4 regions of the Rhodoferax sp. WC2427 genome follow, and region 4 is predicted to be linked to each of the others. Evidence: predicted binding sites of a transcription regulator. Region 4 holds the regulator's gene; each other region holds the start of a gene.
The links. Region 4 encodes FNR, which switches genes on or off when oxygen is low (the NO sensors DNR and NnrR bind a similar motif). Its sites were predicted from a motif close to TTGATNNNNATCAA; they were not measured.

Region 1: clpB (ATP-dependent chaperone ClpB) is a predicted target of FNR. The motif match lies at 3,211-3,224, and genes of this name have one in related genera.
Region 2: AB3G31_RS07930 (TraR/DksA family transcriptional regulator) is a predicted target of FNR. The motif match lies at 2,229-2,242, and genes of this name have one in related genera.
Region 3: AB3G31_RS01540 (fatty acid desaturase) is a predicted target of FNR. The motif match lies at 4,485-4,498, and genes of this name have one in related genera.

The regions. Positions count from the first base shown of each region.
Region 1 covers NZ_CP162006.1:1,174,053-1,181,076, reverse strand. Annotated here, with positions in the region: gene AB3G31_RS05690 (MarR family winged helix-turn-helix transcriptional regulator) at 1-22, shown strand, start outside; gene AB3G31_RS05685 (helix-turn-helix domain-containing protein) at 176-487, shown strand; gene clpB (ATP-dependent chaperone ClpB) at 549-3,143, opposite strand; gene AB3G31_RS05675 (hypothetical protein) at 3,330-3,914, shown strand; gene AB3G31_RS05670 (molybdenum cofactor biosynthesis protein MoaE) at 3,933-4,415, opposite strand; gene AB3G31_RS05665 (isoaspartyl peptidase/L-asparaginase family protein) at 4,470-5,402, shown strand; gene AB3G31_RS05660 (hypothetical protein) at 5,468-5,725, opposite strand; gene AB3G31_RS05655 (DsbA family protein) at 5,748-6,380, opposite strand; gene AB3G31_RS05650 (heme-binding protein) at 6,404-6,883, opposite strand; gene AB3G31_RS05645 (LysR family transcriptional regulator) at 6,992-7,024, shown strand, end outside.
Region 2 covers NZ_CP162006.1:1,644,942-1,651,965, reverse strand. Annotated here, with positions in the region: gene AB3G31_RS07945 (diguanylate cyclase) at 1-10, opposite strand, end outside; gene AB3G31_RS07940 (NAD(P)-dependent oxidoreductase) at 133-1,044, opposite strand; gene AB3G31_RS07935 (aldo/keto reductase) at 1,052-2,035, opposite strand; gene AB3G31_RS07930 (TraR/DksA family transcriptional regulator) at 2,290-2,661, shown strand; gene AB3G31_RS07925 (hypothetical protein) at 2,663-3,043, shown strand; gene AB3G31_RS07920 (EAL domain-containing protein) at 3,184-5,163, opposite strand; gene AB3G31_RS07915 (ABC transporter substrate-binding protein) at 5,445-7,024, shown strand, end outside.
Region 3 covers NZ_CP162006.1:328,635-335,658, reverse strand. Annotated here, with positions in the region: gene AB3G31_RS01565 (M20 family metallopeptidase) at 1-341, shown strand, start outside; gene AB3G31_RS01560 (YidB family protein) at 410-883, opposite strand; gene AB3G31_RS01555 (hypothetical protein) at 1,207-1,356, shown strand; gene fba (class II fructose-bisphosphate aldolase) at 1,535-2,599, opposite strand; gene pyk (pyruvate kinase) at 2,906-4,339, opposite strand; gene AB3G31_RS01540 (fatty acid desaturase) at 4,615-5,721, shown strand; gene AB3G31_RS01535 (OmpW family protein) at 5,870-6,460, shown strand; gene AB3G31_RS01530 (AAA-associated domain-containing protein) at 6,536-7,024, opposite strand, start outside.
Region 4 covers NZ_CP162006.1:460,062-467,085, forward strand. Annotated here, with positions in the region: gene AB3G31_RS02165 (HTH-type transcriptional regulator ArgP) at 1-70, opposite strand, end outside; gene AB3G31_RS02170 (LysE/ArgO family amino acid transporter) at 170-802, shown strand; gene AB3G31_RS02175 (creatininase family protein) at 906-1,724, opposite strand; gene AB3G31_RS02180 (sulfite exporter TauE/SafE family protein) at 1,735-2,412, opposite strand; gene hemN (oxygen-independent coproporphyrinogen III oxidase) at 2,412-3,800, opposite strand; gene fnr (fumarate/nitrate reduction transcriptional regulator Fnr) at 3,928-4,647, shown strand; gene AB3G31_RS02195 (hypothetical protein) at 4,625-4,876, opposite strand; gene AB3G31_RS02200 (FixH family protein) at 4,886-5,143, opposite strand; gene ccoG (cytochrome c oxidase accessory protein CcoG) at 5,155-6,573, opposite strand; gene ccoP (cytochrome-c oxidase, cbb3-type subunit III) at 6,577-7,024, opposite strand, start outside.

The sequences.
Region 1 (7,024 bases), 710 kb from region 4:
GCAAAAAATATACCGGACGTAATTCAGTTACAGCGCAGATACCTCGTGCATACAATGCTATTAAACTAGTAGCAGTTTTGATTTTTGCGGTATAGTTGGTCCACTGCATTGGCGTGTAAGAACCCGTTCCAAGCGTCTTGCACGGCCCCAACCAATACACCGAGGAGAACACACCATGAGTTCCAAAGAAAACGTCGCCGTCCACCAACTGCTGGCCCTGCTGGAATCCCGCTACGCCATCCGGGTGCTGTGGGCTCTGCGCGACGGACACGCCCAAACCTTCCGCCTGCTGCAAGACAGCGTGGGCGGTGTCACCCCCAACACCCTGAACACCCGCCTCAAAGAGCTGCGCGAAGCCGACCTGCTGACCCACGGCTCCGAAGGCTACAGCGTCACCCCCAGCGGTGCCGACCTGCTCAAGCGCCTGAGCGACCTGCAAGCCTTCGCCGGCAAGTGGTCCACCGCCCAGGCCAAGAAGGTCAAGTAACCGTCTGGATTCCAACAAAAAAGGGGCTGGGAAGTGATTCCCAGCCCCTTTTGCATGCCCATCAGGCCTTATTGAAGCTAAATTGCCCTGGCGCCTGGATCGGGTCCACTTCGACCTTGATCACGTCCTTGGGCGGGAACTTGCCTTCCAGCAGCAGCTTGGACAGCGGGTTCTCGATGCGCTGCTGGATCGCGCGCTTCAAGGGCCGCGCGCCAAACACCGGGTCGAAGCCGACCTTGGCCAGCTCGGCGATGGCCGCAGGGGAGATCTCCAGCGCCAGGTCCATCTTGGCCAGGCGGGCTTGCAGCACCTTGATCTGGATCGCGGCGATGGCCTCGATGTTCTTCGCGTCCAGCGCGTGGAACACCACGGTCTCGTCGATGCGGTTCAAGAATTCCGGGCGGAAGTAGTTCTTCAGCTCGTCCTGCACCGCGTCCTTGATGTCCTCGTAGTCCTGGCCCACCATGTTCTGGATGATGGGCGAGCCGATGTTGCTGGTCATCACGATCACGGTGTTCTTGAAGTCCACAGTACGGCCCTGGCCGTCCGTCAGGCGGCCATCGTCCAGCACCTGCAGCAGCACGTTGAAGACATCCGGGTGGGCCTTTTCCACCTCGTCCAGCAGCAGCACGCTGTAGGGCTTGCGGCGCACGGCCTCGGTCAGGTAGCCGCCCTCCTCGTAGCCCACGTAGCCGGGCGGCGCGCCAATCAGGCGGGCCACCGAATGCTTCTCCATGAACTCGCTCATGTCGATGCGCACCAGGTGGTCTTCCGAGTCGAACAGAAAGCCCGCCAGCGCCTTGCACAGCTCGGTCTTGCCCACGCCCGTGGGGCCCAGGAACAGGAAGGAGCCGGTGGGCCGGTTCGGGTCAGACAGGCCTGCGCGGCTGCGGCGGATGGCGTTAGCTACCGCCGTGATGGCCTCGTCCTGGCCCACCACGCGGTCGTGCAGCTTGACCTCCATCTGCAGCAGCTTGTCGCGCTCGCCCTGCATCAGTTTGCTCACTGGAATGCCGGTGGCACGGGCCACCACTTCGGCGATTTCCTCCGCGCCCACCTGGGTGCGCAGCAGGCGCGGCGCGCTGGTGGCGCCTTTGACAGATTCCTTGTCTTGGGTTTCCTTGAGTTGCTTTTCCAGCTCGGGCAGCTTGCCGTATTGCAGCTCGGCGACCTTGTTGAAGTCGCCCTTGCGCTTGAGTTCTTCGATCTGGAAGCGCATTTTCTCAATCGCCTCCATCACCTGCGCGCTGCCCTGGGCCTGGGCTTTTTCGGATTGCCAGATCTCGTCGTAGTCGGCGATCTCTTTTTGCAGCTTGGCAATTTCTTCCTCGATCAGGCCAAAGCGCTTGACCGAAGACTCGTCTTTCTCGCGGCGCACGGCTTCGCGCTCGATCTGCAGCTGGATCAGGCGGCGGTCGAGCTTGTCCATCACCTCGGGCTTGGAGTCCATCTCGATCTTGATCTTGGCCGCGGCCTCGTCGATCAGATCGATCGCCTTGTCGGGCAGGAAGCGGTCGGTGATGTAGCGGTGGCTGAGCTCGGCGGCGGCCACGATGGCCGGGTCGGTGATCTGCACGCCGTGGTGCACTTCGTACTTTTCCTGCAGGCCGCGCAGGATGGCGATGGTGGCCTCCACCGTGGGCTCGCCCACCAGAATCTTCTGGAAGCGGCGCTCCAGGGCGGCGTCTTTCTCGATGTATTTGCGGTATTCGTCCAGCGTGGTGGCGCCCACGCAGTGCAGCTCGCCGCGCGCCAGGGCGGGCTTGAGCATGTTGCCCGCATCCATGGCGCCCTCGGCCTTGCCCGCGCCCACCATGGTGTGCAGCTCGTCGATGAAGACGATGGTCTGGCCTTCGTCCTTGGCCAGCTCTTTGAGCACGGTCTTCAGGCGCTCTTCGAATTCACCGCGGAACTTGGCCCCGGCCAGCAGGGCCGCCATGTCCAGCGAGAGTACGCGCTTGCCTTTGAGCGATTCGGGCACCTCGCCCGCCACGATGCGCTGGGCCAGGCCTTCGACGATGGCGGTCTTGCCCACGCCGGGCTCGCCGATCAGCACCGGGTTGTTCTTGGTGCGGCGCTGCAGCACCTGGATGGCGCGGCGGATTTCGTCGTCGCGGCCAATCACCGGGTCCAGCTTGCCCATGCGGGCGCGCTCGGTTAGGTCCAGGCAGTATTTCTTGAGGGATTCGCGCTGGCCTTCGGCATCGGCGTTGTCCACGTTCTGGCCGCCGCGCACCGCGTCAATCGCCGCTTCCAGCGATTTGCGGGTCAGGCCCGCGGCCCGCACCTGCTGGGCAAAGTCGGCCTTGCTATCGGTCAGGGCCAGCAAAAACAGCTCGCCCGAGACGAACTGGTCACCGCGCTTGATGGCTTCTTTCTCGGCCCCCTGCAGCAGGCTGACGAAGTCGCGGCTGGGCTGCACCTGGTCTTGCCCGTGCACCGTGGGCAGCTTCTTGAGCGCCGCCTCGGCCACCGCCAGCAGGCCGGGCACGTTCACGCCCGCGCGCTGCAGCAGCGCCTGCGGGCCGTCGTCCTGGCGCAGCATGGCCGCCAGCACGTGGGCGGGCTCGATGTAGCCGTGGTCGGCACCGAGTGCCAGGGTTTGTGCGTCGCCCAGGGCTTCCTGGAATTTGGTAGTAAGTTTGTCTTGTCGCATGTGGATCTCCAATGCTGTGACAGATGGGCCGGATGCCTGCATTTTCAAGGCGCTGCAGTGGGCAAGCTTGCGCCAGATCAAACCAGGGGTAGATAAAGAATCAGGCTCTTGTGCCGATGGGACAGGCGCAGGCAGCTATAAAAACAGAAGCAGATGCGACGGAGCCCAAAGTCCTAAAATTGGTCCATGAACATCCACCAGCTCTCGGCCCGCTACAACCAGGAGCAAGACCGCATTCTGGTGCGCATCAACTCCACCGAGGGTTCCGAGATGCGCCTGTGGCTCACCCGCCGCCTCACCCTGGCCCTGTGGCCCACGCTGAACAAGGCGGTGGTGGAGCATGTGGCGCGCCAGGACGGCAGTGCCTCCCACCTGCGCGATGAGGCCAGCAAGAAGATGCTGGCCGACTTCCAGCGCGAAGCCGTGCTGCGGGATGCCGACTTTTCCACCCCCTACCAGGACGCGCCCGATGCCGTCGCGCCCACCACCTTGCCCCTGGGCAGCGCCCCGCTGCTGGTGACCGAGGTGCGCATCACACCGGTGGCCAATGGCCCCCTGAAAATCGCCTTCAACGAGCAGCTGGCGGGCCAGGCCGACGGCCGCGGCTTCCAGGTGGAACTGGCCCCGCCGCTGGTGCACGGCCTGGTGCAACTGCTGGAGCGCGCCTTGCAGCAGTCGGCCTGGAGCGAAGGCAGCGAGGTGCTGGGCCCGCCGCCCTTGCCCACCAGCGACGCGCCGGTGGCGGCAGACCGGCCCAAGTACCTGAATTAGGCGGCCACCGGGCCAGCCTCAAGCGTTGCTGGCGGCAATGCCCCAGCGCTGCAGGGCGGCGTCGTCCTGCACGCGGGCATCCACCCAGCGCTCACCTTGCGGGGTGGTTTCCTTCTTCCAGAACGGGGCCTGGGTTTTCAGGTAGTCCATCAAAAATTCGCAGGCCTGGAACGCCTGGCCCCGGTGCGCCGAGCTCACCGCCACCCAGACAATCGGGTCCAGCGGCTGCAGCAGGCCCACGCGGTGGATCACCTGGGCAGCGTAGATGTCGAAGCGGGCCAAAGCCTGGTCCACCATGGCCTCGATGGCGCGCTCGGTCATGCCGGGGTAGTGCTCCAGCTCCAGGCTCAGCACCTCGCCCGTGGCATCGGGGTGCCAGTCGCGCACGGTGCCCAAAAAGCTCACCACCGCGCCCACGCGGCGGTCGCCCTGGCGCAGCGCGTCCAGCTCGGCGCGGGGGTCGAAATCGGCGGTCTGGATGCGAACACGGGGTGAAGTCATGCGGCTATTTTGCATCCAGTACAGTGGCTATTTTTGTTTTCCGGGGAGACCGCTTTGACCGTTCCGTACACCCTTGCCGTCCACGGCGGCGCAGGCACTATTGCCCGCGGCCAATCCGATGCTGCGCCCTACCACGCCGGGCTGCGCGCCGCGCTGGCCGCGGGCGAGGTGGTGCTGGCCCAGGGCGGCAGCGCGCTGGACGCGGTGGTGGCGGCGGTGCGGGCGCTGGAGGACGAGCCGCTGTTCAACGCCGGGCGCGGCGCGGTCTACACCTCGGCGGCGCAGCACGAGATGGATGCCGCGGTGATGGACGGGGCCACGCTGTCCGCCGGGGCGGTGGCGGGGGTGCGCACGCTGCGCAATCCGGTGCAACTGGCGCGCGCGGTGATGGATTCGACCTTCGTGCTGCTCAGCGGCGAGGGGGCCGAGCAGTTCGCCCGCGACCACGGCTTCGAGGCCATGCCGCCCGGCTACTTTCACACCGACCACCGGCTGGCGCAGCTGCACCAAGTACAAAACGCCGCCGGTGCGGCCATGCAGATGGACCACGCTGCGCCGCTGGACGAGACCCGCAAGTTCGGCACCGTGGGCGCAGTCGCCCTGGACAGCGCGGGCCATCTGGCCAGTGCCGTGTCCACCGGCGGCATGACCAACAAGCACCCGGGCCGCATCGGCGATTCGCCACTGGTGGGCGCGGGCATCTACGCCAACGACCAGAGCTGCGCGGTCAGCGCCACCGGCTCGGGCGAGTATTTCATCCGCGCCTGCGTGGCCCACGACATCCACGCCCGCATGGCCTACGCCGGGGCCACGCTGGAGGCCGCCAGCCGCGCCGCGCTGGCCGAGGTGGGCCGGCTGGGGGGCGAAGGCGGTGTGATCGCGGTAGACCGCCAGGGCCACATCGCCCTGCCCTACATCAGCGCGGGCATGTACCGGGGCTGGGTGCGGGCGGGGGAAGCGGCGCAGACGCGGATTTTTGAGAATTGAGGTTTTTTTTAGGTGCCAAAAGTGCCTCTTACGCTTATTCCATAGGCGTGGCACGCTCCTGTTTTTTATTCTTTATTTGAGAGCAATTCCGCCTCAAACCGCTCCATTTCTTCCGCCAAGCTACCCCGGCTGCGGAAGTTGCGCCCGGCCTGGTCGTACCAGTATTCGGCGTCTTCCAGGTCGCCTTCCTGGATGTGGACGATGCCGTGCAGCCAGTTCGACAAAGGGGAGTTGTCGGTCTGGACCAGGTTGTGGGCTTCGGTCCAGCGGTTGGCGCGCAGGTGGGCCAGCACCTGGGTGAGTTGCGTGTGCAATGCGGTCATGGGGAATGCCTCCTGCGCCAGCTTACGCCTGCAGCGCGTCCATCAGCTGCTCGAAGCTGCCAAACAGGGCGTTGCCGGGCAGCAGGCGGCTGCCGGATGCGTCGGTCCGCACCAGGGCGGGCACACCGGTGGCACCCAGGCTGTGCATCAACCGCTGGGCGCGTTGCTGGCGGGTGGTGTTGGCCAAGAGCAAGTCGGCGTCGGCCGCCACCAGGCGGTCTGCGGCGGCAGCCAGGCCGGCATCGCGCAGCAGCTTTTCCACGACCTGCACGGCGGTGGTGTCCAGGCCGTCCACGTAGCGGGCTTCCTGCAATAGCTTCAGGGAAAGCAGTTCGCGCGCGGGTGCCGTCAGCGCCACGGCGGTGAGCGCCAGGGTGGCGGTGCTGGAGTCGAAGCGGCTGCCGTGCCGGCCCAGCACCTGGCTGCGGTAGGCCGGGGTGAAGCGCTGGCCGGTGAGCTTGGCGATGCGCGTGTCGTTGGCCCAGGCGTAGTCGGCAAAGGCTGCGTCCATGGTGCGGCCACCGCCTGCGAACAGGCCGGTGGGGGCCAGCTCCAGGGTGAAGTCGCTGTGCATCCCCAGTTGCTGTATGACCGGTGAGGCACCGTAGCACCAGCCGCACAGGGGGTCAAAGAGATAGGTCAGGGTGGTGGGCATGGTGTTATTTCCTTGTTGGGAGGTCAGGGTTGCAGGCTTTTCGCGCCCGCGTTGGCCACTGCGCCGTCGTCGGCGGGCATGGCACCGCTGGCACCAATGGCGCCGATGATCTGGTTGTTGGCCACCAGCAGCACGCCGCCTTCCACCGGGAAGGCACCGGGCACCGCCAGCAGGTTGATTTTGTTGTGGTTCAGTATCTGTTCCTCGATGGCTTTGGTGGGGGCCTTGATGCCATTGGCGGCGCGGGCTTTGCCGATGGCGGCATCCACGGTGCCGATGGGGGCCTGGTTAGCCCGCTCCAGATACACCAGGTTGCCGCCCGAGTCGACTATGGCGATGGTCAATTCCAGGTGCTTGGCGCGCATCTCGGCGGCGGCGGCCTGGGCGACTTTTTGGGCAATCTCCAGGCGGATGGGTGCGCCATAGGGCAGGTTTTGGGCGAAGACGGTGGCGGATGCGAGGGCCAGGGTGGCAAGGCCGATGCGGGTCAGGGTGGGTGGCATGGAGACTCCAATGGGGCTGAATGTGCGAACCAGCCATAGTTTATTGATTCGGAAAAATAGATAAACCTCTAGAATTGCAAATATTTGTTGCATTATTCGGGTAAATAGATGGACCGTTTCACCGCCATGCAGGTCTTCACC
Region 2 (7,024 bases), 1.2 Mb from region 4:
GCTGCGTCATCGCACGGGGTCTCGCTTCGCATCCATCGGTGAAATCCATTCGGCGGCAGGGGCACGCCGTTGTACGGCAAGACTTTAACCGAGCATGGGTGCTTTTTGGGCACCGAAGCAGCCCGGACGGGTCTATTTCACCGCACCCGGCACCAGATCCACCCCGTTCAACCGGCCCACCAGCTCTGGCAGCATGGGTACAAACAGGTCTTCGCCGCCATTTGCCAGCGCCAGGCCAAAGCTGTTTTTGACGGCATTGCCCAGGCTGTTGGCGATACCCGCCGCGTCGGCCATGGAGCCGAGGTAGCGCAGGTCCTTGTAGGCGTTTTTCAGGGTGAACTTGTGCGCCTCCCGGTTGCCATTCAGGGTGTAGTCCATGAAGGTTTGGTAGAAGCCGCAATCCATGCGGCCACCGCGGACCACGGCGTCGAAGCGCTCGGGGGCGATGCCCACGGCCTGGGCCACGGTGAGGGCCTCGGCGTACAGCGCGGCGTAGCCCAGCGAGATGAAGTTGTTCACCAGCTTCATGCGGTGGCCGTCGCCCAGCGCGCCGATGTGCACGATGCGCCCGGCCCAGGTGGCCAAAATCGGCTGGATGCGCGCAAAGGTGGCGGCGTCGGCCCCGACCATGGTGTCCAGCGTGCCGGCCCAGGCCTCTTTGGGCGTGCGGCTCAGGGGCGCGTCCACCAGCGTCACGCCGATGGCGGCCAACTCGACGGCCAGGGCCACGGTGGAGGTGGGGTCGGCGGTGGAGCAGTCGACCAGCACCGACCCCGGGCGCAGGCCGCTGGCCAGGCCGTTCGGCCCACGAATGAGCGCCTCCACGTCCTGGGAGCCGGTCACGCACAAGAACACCACCGTGGCCTGTGCGGCCAGTGCCTGGGGCGAGTCGGCCCGGGCGGCACCGCGCTGCAGCAGGTCGGTGACCGCCTCGGAATCGCTGCGGGCGTAGACCGTGAGCGCATAGCCCTTGTCCACGATGTTTTTAGCCATGCCGTGGCCCATCAGGCCCAGGCCGATGAAGCCGATGGTTTCGGTGGTCATATTCGCCTTACCAGCGTTGGTGCACCAGGGGCTTGGCAAAGCGCTCGTACACCGCGGCCAGGGCCTGCATGGTGCTGTCGCTCAAGGCGGGCAAGTCGGCGGCGGCCACGTTATCGGCCACCTGGGAGGCGCGCTTGCCGCCGGGGATGCTGCAGGTGACGGCCGGGTGCATCTGGATCCAGCGCAGCGCCATTTGCGCCATGGTCATGCCCTCGGGCACGAGGGGGCGCATGGCTTCCACGGCCTGCAGGCCCACGGCGTAGTCCAGGCCGGAGAAGGTTTCGCCCTTGTCGAAGGCCGCGCCCTCGCGGTTGAACAGGCGGTGGTCGTCGGCTTCGAAATGGCTGTCGGCGGTCATCTTGCCGCTGAGCAAACCGCTGGACAGCGGCAGCCGCGCCAGAATGCCCACGCCGCGCTTCTGGGTTTGCTCAAACAGCAGATCGGCCGGGCGCTGGCGAAACAGGTTGTAGATGATCTGCACGGTTTGCACGCCGGGGAAGGCGATGGCCTTCAGCGCCTCTTCCACCTTCTCCACGCTCACGCCGTAGTGGCGCAGCTTGCCGGCCTTTTGCAGGTCGTCCAGCACGCCAAACACTTCGGGCATGTAGTAGACGTCGGTGGGTGGGCAGTGCAGTTGCAGCAGGTCGAGTGCGTCGGTGTTCAGGTTCACCAGGCTGCGTTCCACAAAGGCGGTCAGGTTCTCGCGGTTGTAGCCGCCCGCCACGTGCGGGTTCAGGCGGCGGCCGGCCTTGGTGGCAATAAAGAAGGGTTCGCTGCGTTCGCGCTTGAGCTGGGCCAGCAGGCGCTCGCTGCGGCCATCGCCGTAGACGTCGGCACTGTCAAAGAAGTTCACGCCCAGGTCGAGCGCGCGGTGCAACGCGCCCATGGATTCGGCGTCGCTGACCTCGCCCCAGGTGCCACCAATGGCCCAGGCGCCGAAGCTGACGGTTGAGATGTTCCAGCCGGTGCGGCCAAGGGGGCGGTATTGCATGGTGCGTGTCTCGTTGTAGGGGGGACGGCAAGTATCGCACCGCAGGCGAATTAGTGCAGCGCATCAACAATACCAATAAAAATAGCCGCTCACGCTTATCCATTGGGCGTAAGAAGCTACGATTTAAATAGCAATAAAACGCATCTCCCTACCCAGGTTGCGGCCAAATCCGGCGATGTTTACTGGCCCGCCATTGATCTGTATCAGTACCCTGCCGCCCCTCCGCGCCCATGATGCAAACACAGGAGACCACCATGCACAACCACCTCAGTCCAGAGCAGCTCCACACGATTGGCAGCGCCTTGCAGGCGCGCCGACTTGCGCTGCAAAGCGATCTGGCGCAACACAACAACGGTCAGTCCCGGGTCGACCACGCCCAGGACGCCCTGGCACAGGGCAGCGACGACTTCCCGCAAAACGCGGGCGAACGCGAGGTCGACATGGCCTTGACCGACATGGACGTGCGCGAGCTGGCGGCCATCAACCGGGCCGAGCAACACCTGCAAGACACCCACTTTGGCACCTGCGTGGACTGCGCGCAGCCCATACCCTTTGAACGCCTGCGCGTGGAGCCCCAGTCTCTGCGTTGCGTGGCCTGTGCCTCGATTTTTGAAAGGAAACTTTGATATGCCGCTGTTCCATGCCGTCGTACTGACCGACCACCAATCCGCCCTGGTAGTGCAATTCAATGCCGAGCAGGTGCTACCGCAGCGCATCCAGGCCCACAAGCACCCCACCGGCCAGCACAACAGCGGCGTCCGCACCGTGCACGAATTCTTCGGCGAAGTCTGCGACGCGCTGGACGGCGTCCAGCAGGTGCTGGTGACCGGCTCGCACACTGCCACCGCCGATTTTCGGCATTACGCCGAAAAGCACCGCCCCCTCCTCGCCCCGCAGATCGTGGGCTATGAGGTGGTGGACCACCCGACCGAAAACCAATTGGTGGCGATGGCCCGCAAGGCGTTTGAAATGCGCAAGCTGATGGCGGGCGTACCCATCGCCCATTGACCGAATGGCCGCCGAGCGTCTGCTGCCAAGCCCGGGCGCATCCAAAGCGGCAGGGCGGCAGCCCGCTGAAATTTATGAAAAATAAGGCGCCAGCGCTTATGGTATCGGCGTAAGCAGCTACTGATTCAATAGCAACCGTCTTACCACTGGGAGACCGGTTCGGCCACCACGGGCACGCCGTGGGGAAGGCGGCCGCAGGCCAGCAGGCTGGCCAGTTCCATGGCGCGGGCAAAGTGGTAGCCCTGTCCGCAGCGGATGCCCAGCGCGTACAGGCGCTCGATCTGCATGGGCGTTTCTACGCCCTCGGCCACCAGGCTGGCGTGGTAGCGCACGGCGCTTTCCTGGGCCAGCGACACGGCGGCCTGCATGCGGGGCTGCTCCAGCCGGGCCACCATGCTTTGGTCGATCTTGATCTCGGTGAACGTGAACTTGGCCAGCATGGACAGGCCCGAGTAGCCGGTGCCGAAGTCGTCCAGCGACAGCTTCACCCCGGCGCTGGCCATGGCCGCCATGCTTTCGCCCACGGTGTCGATATCGGGCACCGGGCTGTTCTCGGTCACCTCCACGGTCAGCAAATCGCAAGGGGTGCGGGTTCGGCGCAGCAGCGACACCACCCGCAGGCCAAACCCCGGCACGGTGAGCGAAGCCGCCGACACGTTGACCGCCAGCGGCAAGGGCCGCTGGGCCGCCAGCCCAACGCCGATGGCGTGCACCACGGTCTCCACCGTGCACCACTCGAATTCAATCAGCAGCTGGTTGCGCGCCGCCACCTCCAGCACAAGCGGTGGCGAAATCGGGTGCCCGCTCGCGTCCTTGGCGCGCAGCAGGGCTTCTGCCCCCAGCACCTGGCCAGTGCGCAGATCGCACTTGGGCTGGTAGGCCAGGGGTGCCCGGCCCGCGCTGATCCAGCCGACCAGCATGGCCCGCAGCTTTTCGTCCAGCAGCGCTTTTTCTTCGAACGAGCGGTGAAAGTAGCGCAGCGGCCGGGCATCGCTTTGCAGCGCCAGGCTGAGGTTGCGCAAGATGGCATCGGCCGACTTGTGCGTGCCGTCGTTGCCCATGGCCACCCCCATGCGCAGACGGGGTGCAGCCTCGCCCGCGCGGGTGCGCAGCAGGTAGTCGGACAGCTCGGCATAAAAATGGTCGGCCATGCCGGTGTACTGCAGTTTCTCCAGCGTCACCCCGCGCAGCACGATGGACAGGGTCAGGTCGGACAGCATGAAGTAGTGCGGATCGTAGGGTTGCAGGGGGCAGGTCAGCGCATGGGCGCGCACGGCCGCCACCAGCTGGCCCCAGAACTGGTCGGACCAGCCATGTCCGTGCAGGCGCACCATCTCGCCCAGGTTGGACAGCTCCAGGGTCAGCACGCTGCTGGCCCCCTCGCCCGCGCGGGTCGCCAAGGCATCCAGGTGTTCACGCAAGGCCCGGCGGTTGGGCAAACCGGTGAGCGGGTCGGTGCGCTCCTGGGCCTGGGCCCGCTCGGCCACCTCGCGATCGCGCGCTTCGCGGCGCAGCAGCACCAGCAGGCCGCCCAGGATCGCCCAGGACAGCGCCGCCCCCAGCAGGCGCAACACCAGCAGGTTCTGGTTGGTCTTGCCGGGAATCAGCCCCAGCCCCCCAATCGCCACCACCGACCCCAGACTGAACGCCATCTTGGCCAGCCACACCACCCAGACATCGCGTAGCGACAGTTCCACCAACTTTTTACCCGCCGCCCAGCGGTGCATCAGGATGCCGCCCAGGGCCAGGACAGCCATGTCGATGGCGGCGGTAAAGCCGTTGGTGAGCCCGCCGAACAGCAGGCGGGCGCACACCATGCACGCCCAACAGATGGCACCCCCCGGCCAGCCGCCAAACAGGCCGCCCAGGAAAAGCACGTCGGTATTGAGATAAGGTTTTGAGGGCAGCGCCAGAAAGTCAAATGCCAGGCCGACCAGCAAGAACCCGGAAATGCCCAGCGCCCAGCCGTACGCCACGCCACCCGAACCCAGCAGCGGCGCGGTTTTGCGCCGCAGGCCCAGCACGGTACTCAAAACACCGACGATGGCTGCAGCCTGCAGCATCAGCACGGGGTAATTGCGAAACTGTTCTTGCAGCAAGGGCAGCCATACATCGAGCATCGTGGGGTTCAGTTTTCCGGCATTGAGGGTCTGCGAACTGGTCACAGATCATAAATTTAATAAAACAAATTGTATGCAAAAATATTATTTATTACAAAATAATACAAAAAAATCGATCTCAAACCTGGTGACGCGCAGGCGACGTTGGCCCCATCCGTGGCATAGAACCTGCTGATAATTCGGCTGGCAGACGCTGGGGTATGTACCAATCCCCGTGCCGCACGATTCGAGCACCATCGAGGTGCACGTCTGCCTTTGCGTTTTGATCTATTTGGAGCAACATGAAAAATTTGAGCAAACTGGTTCTGGCCCTGGGCCTGACCGTCGCAGCCTTGGCAACCCACGCCGCAGGCACCATGGTCTACTGTTCCGAGGCCAGCCCCGAAGGCTTTGACACTGCGCAATACACCGGCGGCCAAACCTTCGATGCCGCAGGCATGGCCCTGTTCAACCGCCTGGTCGAGTTCGAGCGCGGCACCACCAAGGTGGTCCCCGCCCTGGCCGAGTCGTTTGACACCGCGCCCGACGGCCTGACCTACACCTTCCACCTGCGCAAGGGCGTGAAGTTCCACACCACCGAGTTCTTCACCCCCAGCCGCAATTTCAATGCCGACGACGTGGTATTCACGTTCATGCGCATGTTCGACAAGGGCAACGCATTCGCCAAGGCTTACCCCGCGCAGTACCCCTACGCCGGTGACACGGGCCTGGACAGCAATGTGGCTTCAGTGCGCAAGACCGACGAAAACACGGTCGTCTTCCTGCTGAAAAAGCCCGACCCTGACCTGCTGGCCAAGATCGCCATGCCGGTGTTCTCCATCCTGTCCGCCGAGCATGCCGACAAGCTGCTGGCCGCGGGCACACCCGCGCTGATCAACCAGCAGCCCGTGGGCACCGGCCCGTACATCCTCAAGCGCTACCAGAAAGACTCGCAAATCCGCTACGCGGGCAACAAGCAGTACTGGAACCCCAAGGATGTGAAGCTGGACAACCTGATTTTTGCCATCACCACCGACGGTGCCGTGCGCGCGCAAAAGATCAAGGCCGGTGAATGCCAGGCCATGTCCTATCCCAAGCCCCAAGACCTGGCCGCCCTGAAGGCCGACCCTAAGCTGAAGGTCATCACCGCCCCCGGTTTCAACATCGGCTACCTGTCGTACAACACCGAAAAAGCCACCACTGGCAAGCTCGAAGTACGCCAGGCGCTCGACATGGCGATCAACCGCAAGGCCATCATCGACGCGGTCTACCAGGGCCAGGGCCAGGAAGCCAGCAACCCCTTCCCTTCGTCGCTGTGGTCGTATAACCCGGCGCTGAAGAACCCGCCCATGGACATCGAAAAAGCCAAGGCGCTGCTGAAAAAAGCGGGCTACCCCGACGGCTTTGAAATCACGCTGTGGAGCATGCCCGTGCAGCGCCCCTACAACCCCAATGCCAAGCTGATGGCCGAAATGATCCAGTCCGACTGGGCCAAGATCGGTGTCAAGGCCAAGATCGTCAGCTACGAGTGGGGCGAGTACTTGAAGCGCATGAAGGCCGGTGAACACGATGCCGGCCTGGTGGGTTGGAGCGGCGACTACGCCAGCCCCGACAACTTCCTGGGCGTGTTGCTGACCTGCGAAGCCGTGGGCGGCTCCAACTACTCGCGCTACTGCAGCAAGGAGTTTGACGCCCTGGTGCTGAAGGCCCGCAACAGCCTGGACCCCAAAGAGCGCACCACGCTGTACATGAAGGCGCAGGAAGTCTTCAAGCGCGACATGCCCTGGTCCACCATCGCCCACTCCACCGTCAGCCTGCCCATGGCCAAAGGCGTAGACGGCCTGAAGATCAGTCCCTTTGCAGTGTTTGACTTTGCCGGTGT
Region 3 (7,024 bases), 130 kb from region 4:
ACGCCCCCTACCAGGCCCGCGTGACCTTCCAGCCCGACGGTGCCGCCACCGGCTGGAACGCCCCGAGCACTGCGCCGTGGTTCGAAACCGCGCTGCACGCCGCATCACAGGCGCAATTTGGCGCGCCCTGCGGCTACATCGGCCAGGGCGGCACCATTCCACTGATGAACATGCTGTCGCAGGGCTTCCCGAAGGCGCAGATGATGGTGTGCGGTGTGCTCGGCCCCAAGAGCAACGCCCACGGCCCGAACGAGTTTTTGCACGTGCCCTACGCCAAGAAGCTCACCGCCGCGGTGGCGCAGGTGATTGCCAGTTTTCCGCTGCAGGCCGACGCGGCTTGAAAGTAAAAAAGCCACTTTTCATTCCTGAAAAGTGGCTTTTACGCTTATGGAATAAGCGTAACTAGCTACTATTTTTGCAGCAAACCGCCCAGCATGCCGAACAGGTCGCCGCTGTCGCCCAGGCCGCCTTGGGGGGCCTGGCCTTGCGGGGTCAGGTGGTCTACCAGACCCGGCAGCACCTGGGCCAGCTGGCCCGCAGCTTCACCGGGCTCCAGGCCCAGTTGGGCGGCAATACCCGCCAGCGCGTCCGAACCCAGCACATTGCCGAGTTGGTCGCCCGAGATGGGCTGGTTCTGGCCGCCACCAATCCACGAATTCAGCACATCGCCCATGCCGGCCTGGCCAAACTTGGCCGCCAGGCCGCCCAGGCCACCGTGCTCGCCGTTGTTGCTCAGCATGCCCGTCACCACCTGAATGAGCTGGGGGTTGCTGGCCAGCATGCCGATGATGCCGCCCAAACCACCGCCCAGGCCACCCTGGGGTTGCGCCTGCTGTTGGCCATTGTTCAAAACTGCGCCGAGTACCGAGTCGAGTAAGCCCATGGTGTTTCCTTGGTAAGTGGAGAAAAAAATACGCTGCAGCCACCCGCAACGCCGGGTACAACCCACAGGTTGACCGCACATTGTCTACCATCTAAAAGTCAAATTGGATACGTGACAATCTGCACACTCTGGCAAGACCCACCCTGCACACCCTCCCGCTTGGCAGGCCATCTGCTGCCGGTGGCCGGGTTGGGATTTCTGATTTTTGCGGGCGTGGTGATGCAGCAGATCGGCATTGGCCAGACCCACGTGACCAACGCCGGGGTGCTGACCGCGCTGTACCTGCCGGTCACCCCGCTGCGGGCCTGGGCTACACGCAGTAGGTGCGGGGCCAGCGCCATGCCAACGCCAGCCACGCGGCCACCATTTTGTCGAGCGAGACGCTGTTTGCCGCCCTGTCTGGGGCCCTGCTGATGGCCGACCGGCTGAACGCCGCCGGGCTGGTCGGCTGCGGCCTGATCAGGCCAAGATAGGCACACCCCCAGGCTTGCCCACTGCCCCGGAATCGGCTTGCAAAGCCGAGTACGCATGTGGCATCCAACCCCCTTGCAGGGGGCCACACCAGCAGCCTGGCAAAGCCAGTTCTGCGGTGTTTCTGGCGGGCATCCGTTCTGGCCGAGAGTTTCGGCTGAACCTTACCAATCCTTCGAATTAGTGGATGACCTGGGCCAGCAGGCCGTCGGCGTAGTGGCCCGCCACCACCTGTAAGGTGTGGCCCTTGACGCCGGCCGCCTGGCCTTCGCAACCGAACTCCAAAAAGCGCTGTTTGCACAGCTTTTTGGCGGCTTCACGGGCGGGCTTGAGGTAGTCGCGGGGGTCGAACTTTTCGGGGTTTTCGATGAAGAACTTGCGGATCGCGCCGGTCATGGCCAGACGCACATCGGTGTCGATGTTGATCTTGCGCACGCCGTGCTTGATGGCTTCCTGGATCTCTTCGATCGGCACGCCGTAGGTTTCCTTCATGTCGCCGCCGTGCTCGCGGATGATGGCCAGCAGCTCTTGCGGCACGCTGGAGCTACCGTGCAGCACCAGGTGGGTGCTGGGGATGCGCAGGTGGATTTCCTTGATGCGCTGGATGGCCAGGATGTCGCTGGTGGGCTTGCGGGTGAACTTATAGGCGCCATGGCTGGTGCCGATGGCGATGGCCAGCGCATCGATCTGGGTGCGCTGCACGAATTCGGCGGCCTGCTCGGGGTCGGTCAGCATCTGCGCCATGGTCATCACGTCGTCGGTGCCGTGGCCGTCTTCTTTGTCGCCCTGCATGGTTTCCAGCGAGCCCAGGCAGCCGAGTTCGCCCTCCACCGTCACACCGACGCGGTGCGCCAGCTCGACCACTTTGCGGGTGACTTCAACGTTGTAGTCAAAGCTGGCGATGGTTTTGCCGTCGGACTGCAGGGAGCCGTCCATCATCACCGAGCTAAAGCCCAGGTTGATCGCGCCCTGGCAGACTTCGGGGCTTTGGCCGTGGTCCTGGTGCATGACCAGCGGGATGTGGGGCCAGGTCTCGATCGCGGCCTGGATCAAATGTTTGATGAAGGGCTCGCCCGCGTACTTGCGCGCACCGGCGCTGGCCTGCAGGATGACGGGTGCACCCACCTCGTCGGCGGCTTGCATGACAGCCTGGACCTGCTCCAGGTTGTTGACATTGAAGGCCGGGATGCCATAGCCGTTGACGGCGGCATGGTCCAGCAGTTCGCGCATAGAAACGAGTGCCATGGTGGTGGTTCCAGAGAGTAAAAAAACGGGGGCAAAGCGGGCCAAAACCAGGCCGCGGAGTGGTATCCGCCGTTTTGGTAACCGCTTGGTAACTCTGCCAATTCTAGCGTTGTGCCAACAACGGCGTGCAGGCAAAAGCCGCGCCACCCGGCGGATACAGCTTTGTAACTATTTGTTGGCGCGTGCCCTGGGCACCCGTATCCAAGGAAAACCGGCCCGTGCAGGCCGCCATGCGGGCCTGCAAGACCCACGTTGCATGGGCCACCGGAAGAAGCGAGGGCTGCGCTAGGCAGCCCTCCAGGAACATCAGCTGACCTGGCAGATCTTCAGCATATTGGTGCCGCCGGGGGCACCCATGGGCTCGCCGCAGGTGATGGCGTACACATCGCCGCGCTGCACGATGCCGCGGTTGAGGAGATGGCTCTCGGCCTGTCCCAGCGCAGTGTCGCGGTCGGTGCTGGCGTCCATCAACAGAGGCAACACGTTGCGGTACAGCGCCATCTTGCGCTGGGTGGCCAGGCGCGGGGTCAGGGCGTAGATGGGTACGTGGATGCTGTGGCGGCTCATCCACAAGGCGGTGGAGCCGCTGTCGGTCATGGCCACGATGGCCTTGGCACCCAGGTGCTGCGCGGTGAACAGCGCGCCCATGGCGATGGACTGGTCGATGCGGCTGAAGATCTTGCCCTTGAAGTCGGCTTCCAGCTCGCCAAACTCGGCCTTTTCGGCTTCGCGGCAGATATTGGCCATTTCCAGCACGGTTTCCAGGGGGAACTTGCCGGCAGCGGTTTCGGCGCTGAGCATCACTGCGTCGGTACCGTCCAGCACGGCATTAGCCACGTCGCTGACCTCGGCGCGGGTGGGCACCGGGTTGGTGATCATGCTCTCCATCATCTGGGTGGCGGTGATGACCACCTTATCGCTGGCGCGGGCCATGCGGATCATGCGTTTTTGCAGGGCGGGCACGGCGGCATTGCCGACTTCGACCGCCAGGTCACCACGCGCCACCATGATGCCGTCGCTGGCATCCAGAATGGACTGCAGGTGCGGAATGGCTTCGGCGCGCTCGATCTTGGCGATCATGCCGGGCTTGTGGCGGAATTCGGCGGCAGCCACGTTGCACAGCTGGCGGGCCATTTCCATGTCGGTGGCGTTCTTGGGGAAGCTCACGGCCACGTAGTCGGCCTGGAAGGACATGGCGGTCTTGATGTCGTCCATGTCTTTGCTGGTCAGCGCCGGGGCGGTCAGGCCACCGCCCTTTTTGTTGATGCCCTTGTTGTTGGACAGTTCGCCGCCGAGCTTGACGATGGTGTGCACCGCCTCGCCGTGCACGGCTTCGACGGTCATGACGATCAGGCCGTCGTTGAGCAGCAACACGTCGCCGGGCTTGACTTCACGCGGCAGTTCTTTGTAGTCCAGGCCCACGCCGTAGATGTCGCCGGGTTCGGTGCGGGCGGCATCCAGCACAAATTTCTGGCCGGGCTCCAGCATGACCTTGCCTTCGGCAAACTTGGCCACACGGATCTTGGGGCCCTGCAGATCGGCCATGATGGCCACTTCGACGCCCGCACGGCGAGCGGCTTCGCGCACCATCATGGCGCGGTCGATGTGGTCCTGCGCCTTGCCATGGCTGAAGTTCAGCCGCACCACATTCACACCCGCTCGGATCAGCTGTTCCAGAATTTCTGGCGAATTGGAAGCAGGGCCGAGGGTGGCAACAATTTTGGTGGCGAGGCGGGGCATGCGAAAGTCTCCGGTGTAATTTAGTTTCCATTTTCACACGAAAGTAGTTACTAAAAGGTTACAGAACAACCATGAAAACCCTAGTTGCGCCACGGGCACGGGGCCTTGGTACAAAGTTACCATGGTGCCACGCCCTGCAAATGCTTTGATCTGGGTCAGTACGGCTGCCGCCCAGCGCGCATAGGATCGCGGCAGCTGATTTGCGTACCCATGCGCGGCCACCGGCTTCGCTAGGCAAATCACCCACCTGAAATACACGTTGACCGTGTTTTGCCATGTCATCTTCGACTGAAAACCACACTTCCACCCTCCCACCCGTACCCCTGGCACCCGGCGTACCGCTGCCGCACCGCAAGGTGATCCGTTCCTGGCTGATTCCCCTGTCACAGCGCACCACGCTGCGCGCCCTGTGGCTGCTGGCACTGGACTACGCCGTGCTGGGCACCCTGCTGACCGGCACCGTGTTGCTGGCATCTGTGTGGGCCAAGCTGCTGTGCGGACTGGCCGCAGGTTTCGTGGTGGGGCGGTTGTTCGTCATCGGCCACGACGGCTGCCACCAAAGCCTGACACCGCACCGCGGCCTGAACAAATGGCTGGGCCGCATCGCCTTTTTGCCGTCGCTCACGGCCTATAGCCTGTGGGATGTAGGCCACAACGTGGTGCACCACGGCTTCACCAACCTCAAGGGCGTGGATTTTGTCTGGGCCCCGCTGACGCAGCAGGAATACCAGGCCCTGTCGCCGGTGGGCCGGGTGCTGCAGCGCATCTACCGCAGCGGCTGGGGGCCGGGCCTGTACTACATGGTGGAGATCTGGTGGAAAAAGATGGTGTTTCCCGGGAAGTCGCAAATGGGCAACACCCACCGTGCCGTCTTCACCTGGGATTGCCTTCTGGTCAGTGCCTTTGCCCTGCTCTGGATCGCCGCGCTGGCCGCCGCCGCGCTGGCCACCGGCCAATCGGTGGCACTGCTGCTGTTGCTGGGCTTTGCGGTGCCGATGTTCTTCTGGTTCAACATGATGGGCTTTGTGATCTACGGCCACCACACGCACGTCAAGGTGTCGTGGCACGACGACCGCGCGGTGTGGCTGCGGGCCCAGCCGTTTGTGTCCACCACGGTGCACCTGACCTTCCCGCTGCAGATCGGCGCGCTGGTGCACCACATCATGGAGCACACCGCCCACCACGTGGACATGAGCATCCCGCTGTACAAGCTCAAGGTGGCACAGGCCAAGCTGGAAGAGCTGCTGCCCGGGCGCATCGTGGTGCAGCCGTTCTCATGGCGCTGGTACTTTGACACCGCACGCGCCTGCAAGCTGTACGACTTCACGCGCCACTGCTGGACCGACTTCCAGGGCCAGGCAACCAGTCCGGCTCGCCCATAAAGCGTCCTTCAACCGGGTGAACCTGGTGGACGTTTGATCTGGCGCAAACCCGGTGTACACACGGTTTGATGCGGCGCAAAGTCCCCAAGGGCCCGGTCTTCTGTAATCAAGGGGTGGGATGTTCCCGCAACCTGATTGAAAGAAGACCATGCAAAAAACCGTATTCGCCGCCGCACTCTGCGCCCTGCTGTCCACCGCCGCCCTGGCCCAGTCCAGCGCCCCCGGTCCCTGGCTGGTTCGCGCCCGCGCCGTGCACCTGGACAGCGCCAATGGCGACACCACCCCGCTCTCGCTGTCCATCAACAACAAGTGGATGCCCGAGCTGGACATCAGCTACTTCTTCACGCCCAACTTCGCCGCCGAGCTGGTGCTGACCGTGCCGCAAAAACAAACGCTGAGCGCAGGCGGCACCGCCATCGGCAGCTTCAAGCACCTGCCCCCCACACTGACGCTGCAGTACCACGCGCCCCAGGGCAACTTCACGCCCTACGTGGGCGCGGGCCTGAACTACACCCGCCTGAGCTCGGTGAACCTGCCCGCAGGCGTGACGGTGGACCGCAACAGCTTTGGTCCCGCCCTGCAAGTGGGTGTGGACATTCCGGTGGCCAAGAACATGGTGCTGAACTTCGACCTGAAGAAGGTCTACATCCGCACCGACGTTGCCGCCGGTGGCACCAAGCTGGGCACCTTCAAGGTCGACCCGGTGCTGTTTGGCATCGGCCTGGGCTGGAAGTTCTAAGCCACACCGATTTATAGGAAATCGGCGCTCCATGCTTATGGAATCGGCGTGAGCAGCTCTTAATTCAATAGCATCTCAGGTTTCCGATTCCTCGGGCAGCGTGAGCCGCCCGGTGTGGTAGTCGTAGCCATAGACCTCGCCATAGCGGCCCCACTCAATGGCCACCTGCAGCACGCGCTGGGCCTCCACCGCGTCCATGAACTCCTCCAGCAAGTCCAGAAAGCGCTTTTCGGACAGGGTGCCGTTGGGCTCGGATTCCAGGTTGCGCCGGATGTGCGCTGCCAAGGGCACGTGGGTCAGCAGCTGCTGGCCAAAAATCTCCTGCCGCCGCGCCTGGTCGGCATCCACGTAGTGCTGGCCCAGCGGAGTCAGGTGGATGTCACCCTTGTCCACATGGGCCAGGCCCAGCAGGCCCAGCGCCTCGTAGGTGGGGAACAGCTCTTCGTCGGCCAGCTCGGACTCTTCGGCCAGTTGCGGCAGGTCGGCATGCCCGTCGAACGGCGCATCGGCCAGCAGTTCCAGCACGCCTTCGATGTGGCTGACATCGGTGGGCGGCAACCGGTA
Region 4 (7,024 bases):
GGGCGGCGGGGCCGAAGCCGCCGTATTCGAGTACGGCGGCCAGGGCTTCCAATTGGCGGGCATCGAGCATGGTTAAGTATTTCTTGTGTGATGCAAGTTTAATTTAGTTAACTTTAAGTAGTGGCGCAAAACTTCGACACTCTGGGCATTCCTTTTTGAGAGCCCCGCCATGTCCAGCTTCTTCCTCGCCCCTGCCTTCAGCGCCGGTTTGCTGCTCAGCCTGTCGCTGATCGTGGCCATTGGCCCGCAAAACGCCCACGTGCTGCGCATGGGGCTGCGGGGGCAGCATGTGGGGCTGACGGTGGCGGTGAGCATTGCGTCCGACGTGGCGCTGATCGCGCTGGGGGTGCTGGGCCTGTCGCAGTTGGGCGGCTTGCCGCGCGGGGTGCAGGCGGCGATGGTCTGCGGTGGCGTGGTGTTCTTGCTGTGCTATGGCTGGAAGGCCTGGGGCCGCTTTCGCGCCGGGTCGGCGGCGCACCAGGCCGTGGGGGCGCCGGTGGCGGCCATGAGCCGCCAGCAGGCGGTTGGGGCGGCGCTGGCGGTGGCCTGGCTGAACCCGCACGCGCTGGTGGAGACGCTGGTGCTGATCGGCACGGCCTCGCTGGCCTGGGGCTCGCCGGGCAATACCGTTTTTGGGCTGGGCGCGGCCAGCGGGTCGGTGCTGTGGTTTGTGGGGCTGGGGCTGAGCGCCCTGGTGCTGGGGCAGCGCCTGCAGTCGCCCGCCCTGTGGCGTGCGCTGGACGGGCTGGTGGCCCTGATGATGTGGGGCACGGCAGGCATGCTGGCCTATGGTTTGCTGTGAACGGATGCTCTTGTTTTTGATGTCAAAAATAGGAGCTGCTCACGCTGATTGAATAAGCGGCAGGGGCTGATTTAATGCCTAAAAAACAGGCCTAAATCCTGGTTTAGCCCAGATCCGGCCCGTCCACCAGGGTGGACAGCGGCAAATCGGCAATCTCTTGCAGCAGCAACGCCAGTTGCTGGCCCGAAGCCGCCACCAGCGCCTGGCCTTTTTCTACCGTGGCAGCAGCCGCGTTGCCTGCCGCGCCGGTAGGGTTGTAGTCTTGCATTTGCCAGCCCAGCTTGGCGCTTTTGCCATTGCCTAGGATGGGGTACTGGGCGGCGCGGTCTTGCGAGGTGGATGGGAAGTTGAGGGCCAACTCCATGCGCACGGTGTGGGGGCGCAGGGCCCGCATCATCGACGTTTCTGTGTCGCCCGCGTGGATGCCGAAGCGGTGTTCTTCGGGGCTGAACAATGCGTTCGCATCAATCAGCGGCAGGTTGAACCAGCTGGCGCTGTAGACCAGCAAGCCGTGCTCGGTGCGCAGGGTGCGGGCCACGATGTCCATCAGGCTGACTTGGCCGCCGTGGGCATTGAAGATCAACAGCTTTTTGACCCCGCTGCGGGCCACGCAGGCGCCTAGCTCGGTCCAGACGCGGATGAGGGTTTCGCTGGACAGCGTGAGCGTGCCCGGAAAGCGCACATGCTCGGGGCTGAAGCCCACCTGCTGGGTCGGCAGCACCAGCACCGAGGCATCGGTGGGCAGCAGCGGCAGCGCGGCGGCAATCACGCCATCGACCAGGGTGGTGTCCACGCTCAGCGGCAGGTGCGGGCCGTGTTGCTCGGTGGCGGCCACGGGCAGCACGGCCACGGTGCGGGCCGGGTCGAGCAGCGCGAAGTCGCGGGTGGTGAGGTCGGCCCAGAAGCGAGGTGGAGTGTGCATGGGGCGAATTTCACCACAGGCTTCGGCAGAACTCCAAAACCCGCGGGTCCATGTCGTGCACCAAAGCCCATACGGCCACGCCTGCCAGCGATGCACCTGCCGCCCGCATGCCCCATTCTTTGCGCTGGGGGCTGCGCCAGGCCTGCAGGCGCACCCACAGCCAGGGCCCGGCCACCAGGGTGATGCTGCTGCCCAGGGCAAACAAGGCCATGCACAGTGCGCCATCCAGCGGCCCGCCGCTGAGCGAGGCGACCAGCAGCGCCGAGTACAGCAGGCCGCACGGCATCAGCGCCCAGGCGGCCCCGGCCACCAGGATCCACGACCGGCCCGCTACGCGGGGGCGCAGGCTGGCCCACAGGTTGCGGCCCAGGCCATCCACCCACATGGGTTGCCGCGCCAGCACCAGCAGCGTGCCGCCCCAGACCAGCACGGCCACGTGGAACAGCGTCCACACCGGGCGCAGCGCGGCGGCGGGGGCGGTGAGCCAGGCGAGCGTGTTGACGGTGGCGGCGGCCAAGGCACCCGCCAGCGTGTAGCCCAGCAAGCGTCCGGCCTGCAGTTGCAGCATGCCCTGGCGGGCACCCGCTACCCGCACCACGCCCGCACAGGCTGCGCCGCACATGCCCGCGCAATGCGGGCCACCGGCCAGGCCCATGAGCAGAGCGGTCCAGGCCAGGGTGGAGACCATCAAATGATCCGTGAAAAGCGGGCGCGGTTTTGGTCAGCCTGCAGGTAGCGGTCGAACACCATGGCCACGGCGCGCACGAAGAACCAGCCGGTGGCGGTGACCTGGATGCTGGTGGCATCCACCGTGACCATGCCGGCCTCCACCAGGGGCTGCAAGGCCAGCAACTCGGTGGCAAACGTGGCCCGGAAGTCTACCAGGTAGGCCAGCTCGATGGATTCGAACTGCACCGCACCCTGGCACATGATGGCCATGATGACGGCGCGGCGCACCAGGTCGTCGCGGCCCAGGGCCAGGCCGCGCACCACGGGCAGCTGGCCCTGGTCGATCATGTCGCAGTAGGCCTCCAGCGTTTTGGCGTTCTGGCTGTAGGTGGGGCCGATGCGGCCAATGGCCGACACGCCCAGGCCGATCAGGTCGCAGTCGGGCTGGGTGCTGTAGCCCTGGAAGTTGCGGTGCAGCCGCCCCTGGCGCTTGGCCACCGCCAGTGCGTCATTGGGTAGGGCGAAATGGTCCATGCCCACGTAGACGTAGCCGGCCCCCATGAGGGCCTCCAGCGCCTGCGACAGCATGGCCAGCTTGGCGGCGCCACTGGGCAGGTCGGCATTCAAAATGCGGCGCTGTGGCTTGAAGCGTTCGGGCAAATGGGCGTAGGCGTACAGGGCAATGCGGTCGGGGCGCAGCTCCACCACCTGCTCGAGGGTGCGGGCAAACGAGGTGGGCGTCTGGCGCGGCAGGCCGTAGATCAGGTCGGTGTTGATGGAGTCGAAGCCCAGGCGGCGTGCCTCGGCCACCAGGTCGAACACCTGCTGTGCGGGCTGTACGCGGTGCACGGCTTTTTGCACGTCGGCATCGAAGTCCTGCACGCCAAAGCTCAGGCGGTTGAAGCCCAGCGCGGCCAGGGCCGCCAGCCGTTCGGCATCCACGGTGCGGGGATCGACCTCGATGGCGTATTCGCCGCCGGGCGCCAGGTTGAAATGGCGGCGCAGCAGCACCATCAGCTGGGCCAGCTCGCCGTCGCTCAAAAAAGTGGGGCTGCCGCCGCCCAGATGCAGCTGGCTGACCGCCCGGCCCACGCCCAGTTGGGCGGAGTGCAGGGCCATTTCGCGCTCCAGGTACTGCAGGTAGGCGGCACCGCGCTCATGGCGCTTGGTGATGATCTTGTTGCAGGCGCAGTAGTAGCACAGCGACTCGCAAAACGGGATGTGCACGTACACCGACAGCGGCAGGGCGGTGGCGGTGGCCCGGCGCAGGCGCAGGGCGCGGGCGTAGTCTTCGCCGGTGAAGGCTTCGACGAAGCGGTCGGCGGTGGGGTAAGAGGTGTAGCGGGGCCCCGGCACGTCGTAACGCTGCAGAAGTTCGGTGGCAACACGGGGTAAAACACGGGTCATGGCGAGCGCTTTTGTTGCATGCCTGCAATGTGCCGTGAACGGTCCTGGCCTCCATTGATGTGGATCAAACGGCATGCAGATGTGGGTGCCAGAAAATAGTGACTTAAAAAAAGTTCATACTACGCCCATGACCCCAATCGCCATCAAAGCCGCCTGTTCGAACTGCAATCTGCGCGAATTGTGCATGCCGCTCGGTCTAAACCAGGAGGAATTGGAGCGAATTGATGGCCTGGTGGCCTTGCGCCGCAAGGTCAAACGCGGCACCACGCTGTTCCGCAATGGCGAGGCATTCACCGCGCTGTACGCCATCCGCACCGGGTTTTTCAAAACCTCCATCACCACCGAAGACGGGCGCGACCAGGTCACGGGCTTCCAGATGGCGGGCGAGATCATCGGGCTGGACGGTATCGTCAACGACCAGCACACCTGCGACGCGGTGGCGCTGGAGGATGCAGAGGTCTGCGAAATGCCGTTTGACCGCATCGAAGAGCTGTCGCGCGAAGTCAACGCCCTGCAGCGCCATGTGCACAAGATCATGAGCCGCGAGATCGTGCGTGAACACGGCGTCATGCTGCTGCTGGGCAGCATGCGGGCCGAGGAGCGGCTGGCGGCCTTTTTGCTGAACCTGGTGCAGCGCCTGCACGCGCGCGGCTTCTCGCCGCTGGAACTGGTGCTGCGCATGACGCGCGAAGAAATTGGCAGCTACCTGGGCCTGAAGCTGGAGACGGTGAGCCGCACTTTCTCCAAGTTTGCCGAGGACGGCGTGGTCGAAGTCAAGCAGCGCCACATCCGCATCCTGGACACCGAAGCGCTCAAGCGCATCGTCAATCTTCAACCCTGTTTATAGTCGCTTCGCCCACCGGCTGGCCCACCAGCAGGGTCAGGCTGCTGATCATCGCCGCCACGGTCCAGAAGGCAAAGAAGGCTAGGCTGTAGACCCCCTGGCGTGACAGGTCCAGAGGCTGGCCCAGCCAGTGCAGGCTCGTCGGATCGACTACCGCAAATACCAGGCCTTCTAGCAGACACGCCCCCAAAAACCCCGACCACAGCACGCTGGTGATGCGTTGCACTGCCATGCCGCGCTCCTACTTCTGCCGCACCGCGCCGGGGGGCGTGGCCGCATGGTTGCGCCCCAGCTCGGCCGGGGCCAGTGTGCCCTGCAGGGCCAGGGTTTTGTTGATTTCCTGGCCCTGGCGGTAATAGTCTTGCGCCAGTACCGGGTCTTGCCGGGTGAAGGCCAGCCAGGCGGTGACCAGTGCCGCCACCACCACCAACAGCGGGCCGGAGATGACCAGCCACACGTGGCCATATTTCCACCAAGGTTGTGGGATTTTTTCAGACATGGGTCTTCTCCTTATCGGGGCACGATGAACGTGGATTTTTCGGATACGCGGTCTTTGCCGTCGGCACTCTGGATGTCAAACACCACCGGGTGCGAACCGGGCGTGGCCGAACCGTAGGGGATGTGCAGGCGTACCGCGACCCAGCGCGACTGTATGGCACCCACTTCCACTTCCGTCTCCGATGCCACCACCAGCCCGTCCAGCCCGTGGGCCGACAGGGTGTAGCGCTGCGGTGCCTCGGTGGCGTTCATCACCTGCAGGCGGTAGACGTTCTCCAGTTGGCCACCGCCCACAATGCGCGACAGGGCGGCGCGGTCGCGCACCACGTCGACCTTCAGCGGGGTGCGCAGCAGCAGCGTGGCCAGCAGCACGGCAGCGATGGTCCACAGCAGTGCGGTGTAGATCAGCACCCGGGGTCGCAGCACCCGGCGCAGAATCTGGCGCGCATTCCAGCCCCCGGCAATGCCGTTCTGGGTGGCAAAGCGGATCAGGCCCCGGGCGTAGCCCATTTTGTCCATCACGCCATCGCACACGTCCACGCAGGCGGCGCAGTTGATGCACTCGTATTGCAAACCCTGGCGGATATCGATGCCGGTGGGACAGACCTGCACGCACAGAGTGCAGTCCACGCACGAGCCCAGGCCCAGCACCGCCGGATCGGCCTTGCGGGAGCGGGCACCACGCGGCTCGCCGCGGCGGGTGTCGTAGCTGACGATGAGCGTGTCCTTGTCGAACATGGCGCTCTGGAAGCGGGCGTAGGGGCACATGTATTTGCACACCTGCTCGCGCATGAAGCCTGCGTTGCCATAGGTGGCCGCGCTGTAGAACAGGCCCCAGAAGACCTCCCAGGAGCCAAAGTTCAGGTGCAGCGACTCTTGCAGCAGCTCTTGCGTGGGGGTGAAGTACGACACAAAGGTGAAGCCGGTCCACAGCGACAGCAGAATCCACACCGCGTGTTTGGCCCACTTTTTTCCCAGCTTCTGGGCCGACAGGGGCGCGCCGTCCAGGCGCATGCGTGCGCCGCGGTCGCCCTCGATGTGGCGCTCGATCCACATGAAGATTTCGCTGTACACCGTCTGCGGGCAGGTAAAGCCGCACCACAGCCGTCCGGCCACGGCGGTGAACAAGAACAGAGATAGCGCCGACACCACCAGCAGGCCCGTCAGGTAGATGAAATCCTGCGGGTACAGCACCAGGCCAAACAGGTAAAAGCGCCGCGCTGCCAGGTCCAGCAGCACCGCCTGGCGCTCGCCGTACTGCAGCCACGGCAGGCCGTAGAACACCAGTTGCGTGAGGAACACCATGCCCCAGCGCCAGCGGGCAAACAGGCCCTGCACCGAGCGCGGATAGATTTTGGGCTGGGCCGCGTACAGCGACACCAGCTCTTCGCCATCGGCGACTACCGGTGTGATGGGGATGGTTTTACGCATGGCCTACGGCGTCGGCTTGTTCGATAAACCCCATACGTAGCTGGTCAGTACATGGATTTGTGCCTCGGTCAGCTTGTCTTTCTGGGCGGGCATCTGGTTGGTTTTGCCGTTGTTGACCATGGCGATAATGGCGGCTTCGCCCCAGCCATGCAGCCAGATATCGTCCGACAGATTGGGTGCACCCAGGGCCGGGTTGCCCTTGCCGCCCACGCCGTGGCAGGCCGCGCAGGCCGAAAACTTGGTCTTGCCCAGGGCCGCCCGCAGCGAATCGTTGGGGCTGCCCGACAGGCTGAGCACGTAGTTGGCCACGTTCTTCACGTCGTCGGGCGTGCCCACGGCGGCGGCCATGGGGGGCATCATGCCGATGCGGCCGTGGGTGAGGGTGAGCTTGATGATGTCGGGCGTGCCGCCGTGCAGCCAGTCGCTGTCGGTCAGGTTGGGAAAGCCTTTG